DNA from 3 places in the Riemerella anatipestifer ATCC 11845 genome. Region 3 is predicted to be linked to each of the others. Evidence: riboswitches for the same ligand, from Rfam matches in the RefSeq annotation. Region 3 holds a riboswitch; each other region holds the start of a gene.
What was found. Region 3 has a riboswitch for S-adenosylmethionine ahead of RA0C_RS10000 (homocysteine S-methyltransferase family protein). Riboswitches for the same ligand answer to the same signal wherever they lie in the genome.

Region 1 (4,151 bases), 230 kb from region 3:
TTAAATAAATAGTGTGTAGAACCAAACACCGACTGGCAACTCAAAATATGGTCGTTAGGTTTTAGCAAAGCGTTAAACGAAGCAAAAACAGCAGCCATACCCGAAGCAAAGGCATATCCTGCCTCGGCACCTTCCATTTGTACTATCTTTTCAGTAAACTCATTGGTGTTAGGGTTACTGTAACGGCTATATATATTATGTTCTACCTCTTCTGCAAAGGCGGCACGCATCTGTTCGGCATCTTCAAAAACAAAGCTAGAGGTAAGATACAATGGCACTGAATGCTCCTGAAAATCAGTCCTAGCGATTTGATTTCTGATGGCTTGGGTTTCAAAGTTTTTCATATTATAAAGTCTTTATTTGGTTTCACTTAGTCTTAAAATATCACCAAAGACACCTCTGGCAGTTACCTTAGCACCAGCACCAGCACCCATAATAACGATAGGGTTTTCGCCGTAGCTTTCGGTATAGATTTCAAAGATAGAATCAGAGCCTTTAAGCTGTCCTAACGCAGAATGGGCAGGTACTGAAACAAGTTTTACATCAAGTACACCTTTGTCTTCTCTTAGGTTGCCGTGCAAATCACCTACATAACGCAGAACATAGCCTGTTTCTTGGTTGTCTTTAATCTTTTGATAGGCATCATCTAGCTCATTTAGTCTTGAAATGAAATCTTCTTTACTAATATCAGAAAGGTTTTCAGGAATGAGGTTTTGGATATTGATGTCCTCAAATTCATTTACTAAGTCTAGTTCTCGTGCTAAGATTAGCAGTTTTCTAGCCACATCATTTCCTGAAAGGTCTTCCCTTGGGTCAGGCTCGGTAAAGCCTTTTTCCATGGCTTCTTTAATAATAGTAGAAAAGGCATCTCCTCTTACTGAAAAATTATTAAATATATAGCTAAGCGACCCCGAAAATACCCCTTTAATACGTGTAATGTCTTCGCCAGAAAGATGAAGGAGCTTAATGGTATCTATCAATGGTAACCCTGCTCCTACATTGGTTTCGTAGAGGTATTTCTTTTTGTTTTTTTCTAGGGCACGTCTTAGTTTTTTGTATTCTCCAATCGGAAGAGTATTGTAAATTTTGTTGGAAGAAACCAAATCAAAACCTTGTTCCGCTAGTTCTAGATAGTTTTTTACAAAGTCTTTACTAGCGGTATTGTCCACAGCAATTAGATTTTCAAATTGATGCTCTTTCACAAATTGAAATAAATCTTCCAAAGTATTTTGGGTACTAGCAAATCTCACTTTTTGTCGCCAATCGCTTCCGAAGCCCCCTTTGTTAAAAACAATATTTTTAGAGTTGGCTATCGCTACGATTTTAAGGTCTATCCGCTTTCGTTGCAAAATATCGTAAGCAGAATCTAAGATTTGCTCTATCAAAGTACCGCCCACATTACCATGCCCAAACAATACTAAATGTACCGCTTTAGGTTTGCCATAAAGTTCGGTTTCTATAATGTTTTTGGTTTTTTCGGCTTGGTTGGTCGCTACTACAATGTTTACACGCCCCGCCGAAGCCACTTGGTTAAGAAGTAACGGGAAAATTTTGTTACGCTGGAGTTCGGTAAGTATTTTGTTGAAATCAGACGTTACCAGACCAATGACAGTAATACCATCTACACTATAAATTTGGCTTACAATCCCTTGGTTAATTTCATTTTTAAACTCTTCTTTTAGGCATTGTACTGCATCTTCGGCATTGCTTTCATCTACGAGTACAGAGATGCCGTTTTCTATAGCCTGTTGAGAGATAACACCAACGCTAATGTTGGCTCTATTAAGAGCGTTAAATATACGAGAGTCTATCCCTATTTGACCTAGAAAGTCCTTGCCTTCAAAATTGATGATGGCTTTGTTTGGATATATGTTAAGGTTTTCTTGATTAGGCATAATATAATTTTTTAAGTTGATTTAATATTTAATAATTGATTTGAATATATGTTTCATTTGTTCGTATTCCATAAGGAAGGCATCGTGCCCGTGTACCGATTTTATTTCGTGGTAGTAGGCATTAGCATTATTGTTTCTTAAAAGTTGATAGGTTTCTTCAATCTCAAAGGCAGGGAAAAATAAATCGCTATCCACCGCTACCAAATGGAATTCTGTTTTTATTTCAGTTAACGAAGACTCATCAACCGCAATGGTGGTTAGCAGATGGTTCATTAGTAAATAAGCCTTTAGAGTAAACCTTGCATTAAGGCTTTCTCCGTGGAAATTGAGCCATTCGTGAGATTGCAGTAGGTCAGTATCGTCTCCTTTTTGTCTTTTGAATCTTTTATTGAGTGAAAAGGGAGTTCTATAACAAAGCATTGCGTGAGTTCTCGCTTTTTGTAGAGGTTTTTCGCCGTTCTCTAGGAGGTATTTCTGAACTAAGCATTGGGCATTCAGCCAATCGGTCGTTTTAAAATCCGAGGCTACAGGCACAAATACTTTGGATAAGTTTTTATTAAGATTGAGCATTTCCCAACCTATAGCACCACCGATGGAGCCACCTATAAGATAGTCTAATTGTTTAATTTTAAGTTGTTCTAACCCTAAAAGGAATAGCTGAGCCACATCTTGAGTAGTGAAGGCTTGTGGATTATCAATAAAGAAATCATTATAACCATTACCAGGGATATTAAAACAGATGACTGTGAGTTTGTTGGTATCAATGGTTTTTCCTGCTCCCACCAAATCTTGCCACCAACCTTTTGTTCCTGCCACATTAGAGTTTCCCGTTAGAGCATGATTGATGAGTACAATAGGAGCTGTATGTAAAGGCAACCCAAATAGCTCATAGCTAAGCGAGATATCCGTACTATATCTAGTAGTTGTTAAATAGTCTTTAATTTTGAGGTGATGCAACATTCTTTTATTATAAGTTTTAAATAACTGAAATGTTGCCAAGAAATAAGAGGTCTTTTCTTGATGTTATCTATCCAAAAAACTTTGGTAGAATTTAGCACCTTCTTCCGTTAAGGAAGGGTTGCCAAGGTTTCACAGGGTCTATTCCCTCCACCTTTCTTGATAACATTTCCTAGTTTTTCAATGAACTAATACAGAGCAAAGATAGACTATTTTTTGTTTTAAACAATATTTTCAACGAAAAAATAAAACCTTGCGTTTAAAATTAACTAACTTTGCATCCAACTTTTATTTATAGATTCTGATGAGCAAAAAAAATATAGCCGTAGTTATGGGCGGATACTCCGATGAGTACAAAGTTTCCCTAAAAAGTGGACAACTAATTTACGACTCTTTAGACCGTGATTTATATAATGTCTATAAAGTGGTAGTTCTTAAGGAAGGTTGGTTTTATTTAGACGAAAATGAGGCTAAACTACCAATACAAAAAGGAGATTTTTCTGTAAATCTACCTAGTGGAGAAGTACTGCGTTTTGATGTTTGTTTTAATACCATTCACGGGACACCAGGTGAAAATGGTGTGTTACAGGCATATTGGGACGCTATTGGTCAAAAATATACAGGGTGTGATTTTTACCAAAGTGCACTTACCTTTAATAAAAAAGATACTTTGGCTGTATTAGCAAAGTATGGTATTCCGTCTGCTAAAAGTTTCTACATAAAAAAAGGAGAGGCTTATGATAAAGATAAAATTATCAACGAGTTAAAACTGCCTCTATTTGTAAAGCCTAATCAAAGTGGTTCTTCTTTAGGAATTTCTAAGGTAAAAGAGGTTTCGGAGTTTGAAGCAGCTTTAGAAAAAGCATTTTTGGAAGACGATGAGGTTTTAGTAGAAAGTTTCTTAGACGGTATGGAGGTATCTGTGGGTGTGCTAGATTATAAAGGTGAGACTATTGTTTTAGGCATTACAGAAATTATCCCAGAAACAGAATTTTTTGATTACGAAGCAAAGTATCAAGGAGCGTCTCAAGAGATTACACCAGCAAGGCTAGATGAGGCTACTAGATTAAGAGTAGAGGAAGTTGCAAAAAGAGCTTATAACTCTTTAGGAATGAAAGGGTTTTCTAGAAGTGAATATATTATTATGAACGGTGTGCCTTATATGCTAGAAATGAATACTAACCCTGGGTTTTCACCTGCGAGTATCCTTCCTCAACAAGCGAGAATTTACGGTATCTCCATTAAAGATTTGTGCGGAAACGAGGTAGAAAAAGCGCTAGCAAAATAATAAAATATGAA
Region 2 (4,151 bases), 610 kb from region 3:
AACACGCAGCACCGTTGCTTAAGGTAACTATTGTTCCTAGAGGGCGTTCTTTAGGTGCAGCTTGGTATCTTCCAGAGGAAAGACAGCTTACTACTACAGAGCAGATGCTAGACGAAATGTGCGCAACTCTAGGTGGTAGAGCAGCGGAGCAAGTAGTATTTGGAACCATCTCTACGGGAGCTTTGTCTGATTTGGAAAGAGTTACGAAACAGGCTCAAGCGATGGTTACCATTTATGGTTTAAATGATAAGGTAGGTAATATTTCTTATTATGATAGTTCAGGACAGCAGGAATATAGCTTTGGGAAACCTTATTCTGAACAGACGGCTAAAATGATAGATGAGGAAATTTCTAAAATCATCGAAGGTCAATACCAAAGAGCTATCAATATTTTAAATGAAAATAGAGATAAACTAGATGCATTGGCGGATAAGCTCCTTGAGAAAGAAGTTATCTTCCGTGAAGATTTAGAAGCGATATTTGGCAAGAGAGCGTGGGATCCAGAACTTACTGAAACTCCAGTTTCCTCTATAGAGGAGGTTAAGAAATATGATGAACCAGTAGTAATTGACAATGATGAAGAAAACAAGGGCTAAATCAATAATAGAAAATTAAATAAAAAAAACAGACCACCATATCAAAAAAGTGGTCTGTTTTTGTTTTTTATATTTGTGCTTTCTTCTCTTCTTTAGAGAAAAAAATCCAAAGGAGTACGCATAAAAGCAATAAAATGGGATAAAAAGTATAGCTTACTAGGTTGAAGTAATCAATACGGTTATTGCTTAGTCCAATGATAATAAGTATCTGAGCTCCATAAGGGAGTAGCCCTTGTATAACACAGGAGAAAATATCTAGTACAGATGCCATAAATCTAGGAGCTATTTTATAGTGTGTACTTATATTTTTAGCAATTTTACCTGATATAATAATAGCGATTGTATTATTGGCAGTTGCAATATCTACAAGACTTACAAGTGTACCTGCACCTAGTAAAGCAGATTTTCTTCCTGAAATAATTTTTTTTATTCTGTTAAGAAGAAATTCCATTCCTCCTGCCTTCTCAACTAAAGCGGCCAAACCACCTGTAAAAAGTGAAAGTATAAAGATTTCTTGCATACTTGTAAAGCCTTCATATACTTTTTTACTGATTTCCAATACTCCAAAATCCAAAATGAAAAACCCTAAAGAACTACTGAATACAATACCCAGTAGAAGCACTAAAAAAACATTGATACCCGCAAGAGAAAGGATAATCACCAATAAATAGGGTAAGGTGAGAAATAATTGGCGAGTATCTACAGATGTTGTGGTATTGAGTTCGGTAGGCGTGGAAATTACGTTTGCTAGTATGACGTATAATACGCAGGTAATAATGGCTGCAGGAATAGCTATTTTAAGATTGGTCCTTAGCTTGTCCTTCATCTCACAATCTAGTGATTGGGTAGCGGCTATAGTGGTGTCCGAAATTACAGAAAGGTTATCACCTAGCATAGCACCTCCTAATAGTGCTGCTCCTAATAGGTTAATATCTATCCCTTTATCGGCAAATCCAACAACCACAGAGCCTAGAGTTACAATAGTTCCTACGGAAGTTCCAGACGATATAGAAATAAAAGCAGCGATAATAAAAATACCCAAAGGAATGTACGAGGAGGAAATTAGACTCACTCCAAAATCCACGATAATGTCTACGCTTCCTATGGACTTAGATACCACCGCAAAAGCTCCAGCAAGGAGATAGATGATACACATATTGAGTATCTTGTGGTCGCCACAACCATTTAGGAAAGTATCTATTTTTTCATTAAAAGACTCTTTAAATAAAATGAAAGCCACTACAATACCTGCCATCACAGCAATGGGAGAAGGCAAAGCGTAAAAATCGTTAAAATAAATACCACTGCCAATAAAGGTAAACACGAATACCAATAGAGGTACAACAGAGATAACAGAGGTTTTTTTCATTTCCAATACAGTTTTTAGTCTGTATCCATCAATGAACCTTATTGTGTTTTTAAGAAAAATAATGTGGAATACTTAAAGACAACATTTTTTCCTTTGTTAAGGCTTATCTTTTTAGCACCTTGCTTGTTGTTGCAGGTTGCTACCTTTCTATTAAGGTTCTTGATAAATACAGTGGTGCAAATATAGAAATTTAATTAAGAGTTGTCTAAATTTTATTCAATAAAGTTTAAACAAATTATCATATATTTTCTCTAATGATTTGATATATAGTGTTAAAATATTGAATTCAACAATTAACTAATTATACTCAATATTCACACGGATATAACTGTTGTTAGAGCAATCGCTTATATTACTTTTGTACATTTCTGAAATGTAATTGTTGGCTTTATAAGTATTATTAGTATTTGTCTGTTTCAACATATACTCTCCCCAAAAGCCTATATAATTATCATCTTCTATTCTAAAACTATTACCACCGTCAATTAGGGCAAAAGCAATTTTAACTGGTTCGCTAAGGTTTTTAAAAGGATTGTATTTTGTTTCGTATTCGTAATTATAATCTCCCTGTAGTGTTGATATTCTACTTATTTCGTTTCCTTTGTATAAAATATGTTCTACATGTTCGCTATTGAATTTTGGTGTTCTAAAGTGAACATCTGTTAGCTTTCCGTTTGAGTCGTACTTAAGGCTAATGTATCTTACTACATCGCTTTGGGTATGCCAACCAATAGGAGCAATGTATCTCACTTCGGTTACCTTATTTCCTGTATAATAAAACTTCATAGATGTAAGAGGATAATGGCTGAATGTAACATTATCTAACGTGCCCTCAGAATGATTAAAGTAGGTTACCCTATCATTATTAGAAGAGGTGGAACTGATTAAGTTATTATCACTATCATATTTATAGCTTGTAATTTCATTGTAATTATAAGGGGTACAGTTGGCAAGTCTATCATATCCCTTTTCTTCTACTTTTATCAACTTTGGTAATATCTTACTGCTTTCTTTTGGAGTATTATATGTATTTGCTACATTGTCTGCACTCCTTTGGCAAGCGGTAAAGCCCACACATAAAAACACTAATAAAATTTTCTTCATAGCTTACTTTTTAAGTTCCAAAAATACAAACTTGCAATCTAATTAACAGTCTATTGGATAATTTTACCATAGTTATTTTAAAAGCAATCTATTAACTTATATTTGATTTGTCTTAAATGATATCTGGAATATGCAGTATGTATGGATAAAAAATAGCTAAAGTTTCTCCTTTATATTGTGTATAGATGTCATTTACATCAAATTTTTCTTCCTTAACTTGAAGGAATAAAAAAGCCTGATTAATGTTATTTTTAATCAGGCTTAATTGTGTATTGATAAAGATGTTTTCTTCATTGGGTGGAAATGCTTTTTGTTTTTTAGAATTCCAGTTATCAGGATTTATGAATAATCCTGTTGCAAAAGGCTTCCTTTCTGAATTGTAGGTGATTCTACAATTTAATGGAGCGAATCCTTGCTTATTTATTCTTGAAGCTGAAATTACAAATAATATTTTTAAAATGTCTGTATTCATTGCTGTGATTTTAGATGTTATAAATGTTGCAACCCAAGTAAAAAAAGTTGCAACCCAAATGTTAGCCTTTCATAAGCCTTTTAGTTGTGAAAAATCAAATGTTGTAAATAAATAGAATAGCAGAAATAGCAATCAAATACTTTAAAATCAGTATAAAACAAAAAAGACCTACATTTCTGTAAGTCTTTTTGCTCCTCCTGCTGGGCTCGAACTTTATATTTTTACATTTTGATATTTAATGTCTTTCATTTTTTTCTGAATTAGGGTATGCCTAAAAGTATGCCTTTTAGTCTGAAATTTCTTCTAGAGCATTAGATTTTATTTCTTCTAAAGAAGATGAGTTGCCATAGATTATAAGTAAGCTATTAGGTTTCTTTAAAACTAGAAATAGTTGTATTTCTCCTGCATAATATTCATATAAATCATAATTGAGATGCACCTCATAGGTAGCAAGGGAATACTTGCACTTTAGAGTGTTTTTAATCTCTTCAATAGCATCTATTCCAATATGAAAGAAAGTTAAGATGACAGCTTCTAGCCTATCCCAGTAGAATATTAATTCAGTTCTATTAGGCTTTTGATTGAGAAACTCCTTTGCTTCTCCTATATA
Region 3 (4,151 bases):
CTGTTTGGATTATCTTTTCAGCAGGTACCATTACGCCCAAATCTACAATATCGTAATTGTTGCAACCCAACACCACACTCACAATATTTTTACCAATATCGTGTACATCTCCCTTTACGGTTGCCATTAAAATTTTACCATTGGACGGTCGTGTAGCATCTTTTTCGCGCTCTATAAAAGGCTGAAGGTAAGCCACGGCTTTTTTCATCACTCTAGCCGATTTTACCACTTGAGGCAGAAACATCTTCCCACTTCCAAATAAATCACCCACTACGCCCATACCTGTCATAAGGTTATTTTCTATTATATCTAAAGGCTTTTCACTCACTTTAAGAGCGGCGTCCATATCTTCCTCTACAAAGCGGTCGATACCCTTTACTAATGAGTAGGTAATTCGTTCTTGCAAAGATTGTTCTCTCCACGATAAATCTTCTACCTTTTCCTTTTTGGTAGATTTATGCGTTTCTGAATATTCTAGTAGGCGTTCTGTAGCATCATCTTTTCGGTCTAATATAACATCTTCTACTAGGGTTAGAAGTTCTTTAGGAATTTCGTCATACACCTCTAACATAGTAGGGTTTACAATCCCCATATTCATTCCTGCTTGTATGGCGTGGTATAAAAATACCGAGTGCATGGCTTCCCTCACGGTATCATTACCTCTAAAAGAAAACGACACATTACTCACGCCTCCACTTACCGAAGCATACAGTAAATTTTGTCTTACCCATCTCGTCGCTTCAATAAAATCTATAGCGTTTCGTCTGTGTTCTTCCATTCCCGTAGCTACAGGAAATATATTAAGGTCAAAAATAATATCCTCTGGAGCAAAGTTGACTTTATCCACCAAAAGGCGATAAGACCGCTCCGCGATTTCTATCCTTCTGTCATAAGTATCGGCTTGCCCCACTTCATCAAAAGCCATAACAATAACCGCCGCACCGTATCTTTTTATTTTTTTAGCTTGATTGATGAATTCTTCTTCGCCACCTTTAAGGCTAATGGAGTTGACCACCGCTTTACCCTGCACGACCTGTAACCCAGCCTCTAAAATCTCCCACTTGGAAGAGTCTATCATAATCGGAATACGAGCAATATCAGGCTCGGAAGCGATGAGGTTTAAGAATTTTACCATAGCTTCTTTACCGTCAATAAGTCCATCGTCCATATTGACATCTAAAATCTGAGCTCCACCTTCTACCTGATGCCTTGCAATATCTAATGCTTCGGAATAGTTGCCTTCTTTTACCAGCCTTAAAAATCGTTTAGACCCTGCAACATTGGTTCTTTCCCCAACATTCACAAAGTTAGATTCGGGAGTGATGATAAGCGGCTCTAATCCTGACAATTTAAGTGGTCTCGCAGGAAGTTCTAATTGATGATGATTTCCTTTCATACGAGATTAAGTTTTCTAGGTTCATAATGTTGTACCAATTCGGCAATGGCACGGATATGCTCTGGCGTTGTACCACAACAGCCCCCAATGATATTGACTAACCGTTTATCTAAATACTCTTTAACTTGCTCTGCCGTTTGCTCTGCCGTTTCATCGTACGCTCCAAAAGCATTGGGCAACCCCGCGTTAGGATACACCGAAATGTAAAAGTTGGAATGTTCTGACAAAGCCTGTAAATAAGGCGTAAGCTGCTTAGCTCCCAAGGCACAATTAAGCCCTACACTCAGCAAGTCTAAATGAGAAACCGAGATAAGAAAAGCCTCCGCTGTTTGTCCACTAAGGGTTCTCCCAGACGCATCGGTAATTGTACCTGATACCATAATGGGGATTTTGGTATTTCTCTCCTCCGCCAACTCATCAATGGCAAACAAAGCGGCTTTGGCGTTAAGCGTATCAAAGATGGTTTCAACGAGTAAAATATCAGCACCACCTTCTAGTAATGCTTTTGCCTGTTGCTTGTAGGCTTTTCTTAAATCTTCAAAGGTAATTGCCCTATACCCTGGGTCATTAACATCTGGAGACAACGATGCCGTTCTGTTAGTAGGTCCCATTGCCCCTGCCACAAAACGAGGTTTATCTGGATTGTTTTCGGTGTAAACTTCACAAAGTTTTTTAGCAATTCTAGCCGATTCATAATTGAGTTCTTCCACCAAAGACTCCATTGCGTAGTCTGCCATTGCAATGGTAGTGCTAGAAAAGGTGTTGGTTTCTATAATGTCTGCCCCTGCGTCCAAATATAGGCGGTGTATCTCTTCTATGGCTTGTGGCTGTGTGAGGGATAGCAAGTCGTTATTCCCTTTAACAGGGTGCTCCCAATCTTTAAAGCGTTCGCCACGATAGTGTTCTTCGGTAAAATTATACCGTTGTATCATAGTGCCCATAGCACCGTCCAAAATAAGTATCCTTTTTTGGAGCAAGGCATCGAGCTGATTAAATATATTAGTTTCCATTTCAATAAAGTTTAAAAAATCATTGAAATGTTAAAAAGAAAGCTCAAAAGGTAAAGTAGAAATCTTTTAGTTATCTATCCCCAAATAGGTAGAATGTAGCACCTTCTTTCTTGATGAAAGGGTTGCTAAGGCTTCACAGGGTCTAGTCCCTCCGCCTTTCTTGATAACATTTCCGATGATGTTAAGGTACAAATACAGCACAAATATAGACCTTAGGTTTTGAATATCCAAAAGAAACAAATTTTTTTTTGAAACAAGTACAACTTTAACCTAATAACCCTGCTCTAAAATAAAAAAGCCAAAGTAAAAGGCTTTACTTTGGCTTTTTTGTATATCTTGGATAGATTTTATCTTTCTGTTTTTCTTCTTTTCAGTTCTCTTTCTATTAGAGATAGCTCTCTACCCGTTTGTCCTGCCACGGAAGTGTTTTCTTGAGCTCTTCTCGTAAGGTATGGCACCACATCTTTCACTGGACCGTAAGGCAGATATTTACATGCATTATATTTTTGGTTTCCTAGATAGTAAGTGATATTATCACTCATTCCATACAGTTGTCCAAAATGGATTTGTTGGAAGTCATTCGGTAGCCCTTTTTCTTTCATTCTATCCATTATTAGCTCCGTAGATTTCTCGTTGTGAGTTCCAAAGAACGCCGAAACTTTGTCTAAATTCGTCATTACAAAATCTATCCCCGCATTATAATTATCATCAGAAGCCTGTTTTGTTGGTTGGATAGGTGATGGGTAGCCCATTTTTTCTGCTCTTTCTCTTTCTTTCTCCATATAAGCCCCTCTCACAAATTTGTAGCCTAAGTAGTAACCTTTAGATTTAGCTCTTTCTAAGTCTTCGGCTAGATACTCCAATCTTCCTGTTCTATACATCTGAATGGTATTCCACACAATGGCTCTCTCCTTATTATAACGAGATTTCATTTCGTTTACCAAATCATCTACGGCTGTTTGTATCCAAGACTCTTCGGCATCTACCATTACTATCACACCTTTGTCGTATGCTAACTGACAAACTTCTTCGTAGCGTTTCACTACCCTGCTCCACTCTTCTTTTTCTGAACTTGTTAGCTCTTTTTTCGCCTGAACTTCTGCATATAAATCTAACCTCCCAAATCCTGTTGGTTTAAAAACTACAAAAGGAATGGCAGGATTCCCCGCAGCGTATAGAATATTTTGTTTTATTTCTTCGCAAGTATGGTCAAAGGCTTGTTCTTCTTCTTTACCTTCTATGGCATAATCAAAGATGCTGCCTATATGACGCTGATACATCTCATTAACTACTTTCTGGCTTTGCTCTCTAGTAACGCCACCACAAAACTGTTGGAATAATGTTTTTTCGACAACCCCCTCCACAAAAGGGAAATTATTTTTAATACTAAAGTTAAGAAGGTTTATCCCTATACTAGTCAATTGTGGAAACTTAATCATAGTAAACATCCACTTTGCTTTCTCTAGCTGTTCTGTTGTTTTATCTGCAAAAGCGACTTTGGTATCGTTAAAAAGACTCATTATTAGTTGTTTTTTATATGACGGCAAATTTATCTAATTTATTCGATTTAAAACTAATTTCTTTATTAAAATTTAGTTCCTTTTAAATAATCGTTGATAATAGCAAATACTCCAAATAAGCCAATAGAGTTTAATTTATTTTTATAATTTAGCTGTGATGAAAATGACTTTACAATAACAAACAACATATTATTAAATGCAAATTAACTTAGGTTTTACTTATCA

Region 1: another riboswitch for S-adenosylmethionine. It lies ahead of RA0C_RS10585 (alpha/beta fold hydrolase); the one in region 3 lies ahead of RA0C_RS10000 (homocysteine S-methyltransferase family protein).
Region 2: another riboswitch for S-adenosylmethionine. It lies ahead of RA0C_RS07180 (Na+/H+ antiporter NhaC family protein); the one in region 3 lies ahead of RA0C_RS10000 (homocysteine S-methyltransferase family protein).

What each region holds. Positions count from the first base shown of each region.
Region 1 is NC_017045.1:1,894,034-1,898,184, forward strand. Features, by position in the region: gene RA0C_RS08985 (trans-sulfuration enzyme family protein) at 1-344, opposite strand, end outside; gene RA0C_RS10580 (ACT domain-containing protein) at 357-1,895, opposite strand; gene RA0C_RS10585 (alpha/beta fold hydrolase) at 1,917-2,855, opposite strand; SAM riboswitch class I at 2,916-3,021, opposite strand; gene RA0C_RS09000 (D-alanine--D-alanine ligase) at 3,157-4,140, shown strand; gene coaD (pantetheine-phosphate adenylyltransferase) at 4,147-4,151, shown strand, end outside.
Region 2 is NC_017045.1:1,509,694-1,513,844, forward strand. Features, by position in the region: gene ftsH (ATP-dependent zinc metalloprotease FtsH) at 1-596, shown strand, start outside; gene RA0C_RS07180 (Na+/H+ antiporter NhaC family protein) at 664-1,965, opposite strand; SAM-I-IV-variant riboswitch at 2,040-2,136, opposite strand; gene RA0C_RS07185 (hypothetical protein) at 2,263-3,069, opposite strand; gene RA0C_RS07190 (Arm DNA-binding domain-containing protein) at 3,182-3,541, opposite strand; gene RA0C_RS07195 (hypothetical protein) at 3,828-4,151, opposite strand, start outside.
Region 3 is NC_017045.1:2,123,435-2,127,585, reverse strand. Features, by position in the region: gene metH (methionine synthase) at 1-1,396, opposite strand, end outside; gene RA0C_RS10000 (homocysteine S-methyltransferase family protein) at 1,393-2,406, opposite strand; SAM riboswitch class I at 2,474-2,576, opposite strand; gene RA0C_RS09995 (proline dehydrogenase family protein) at 2,754-3,926, opposite strand.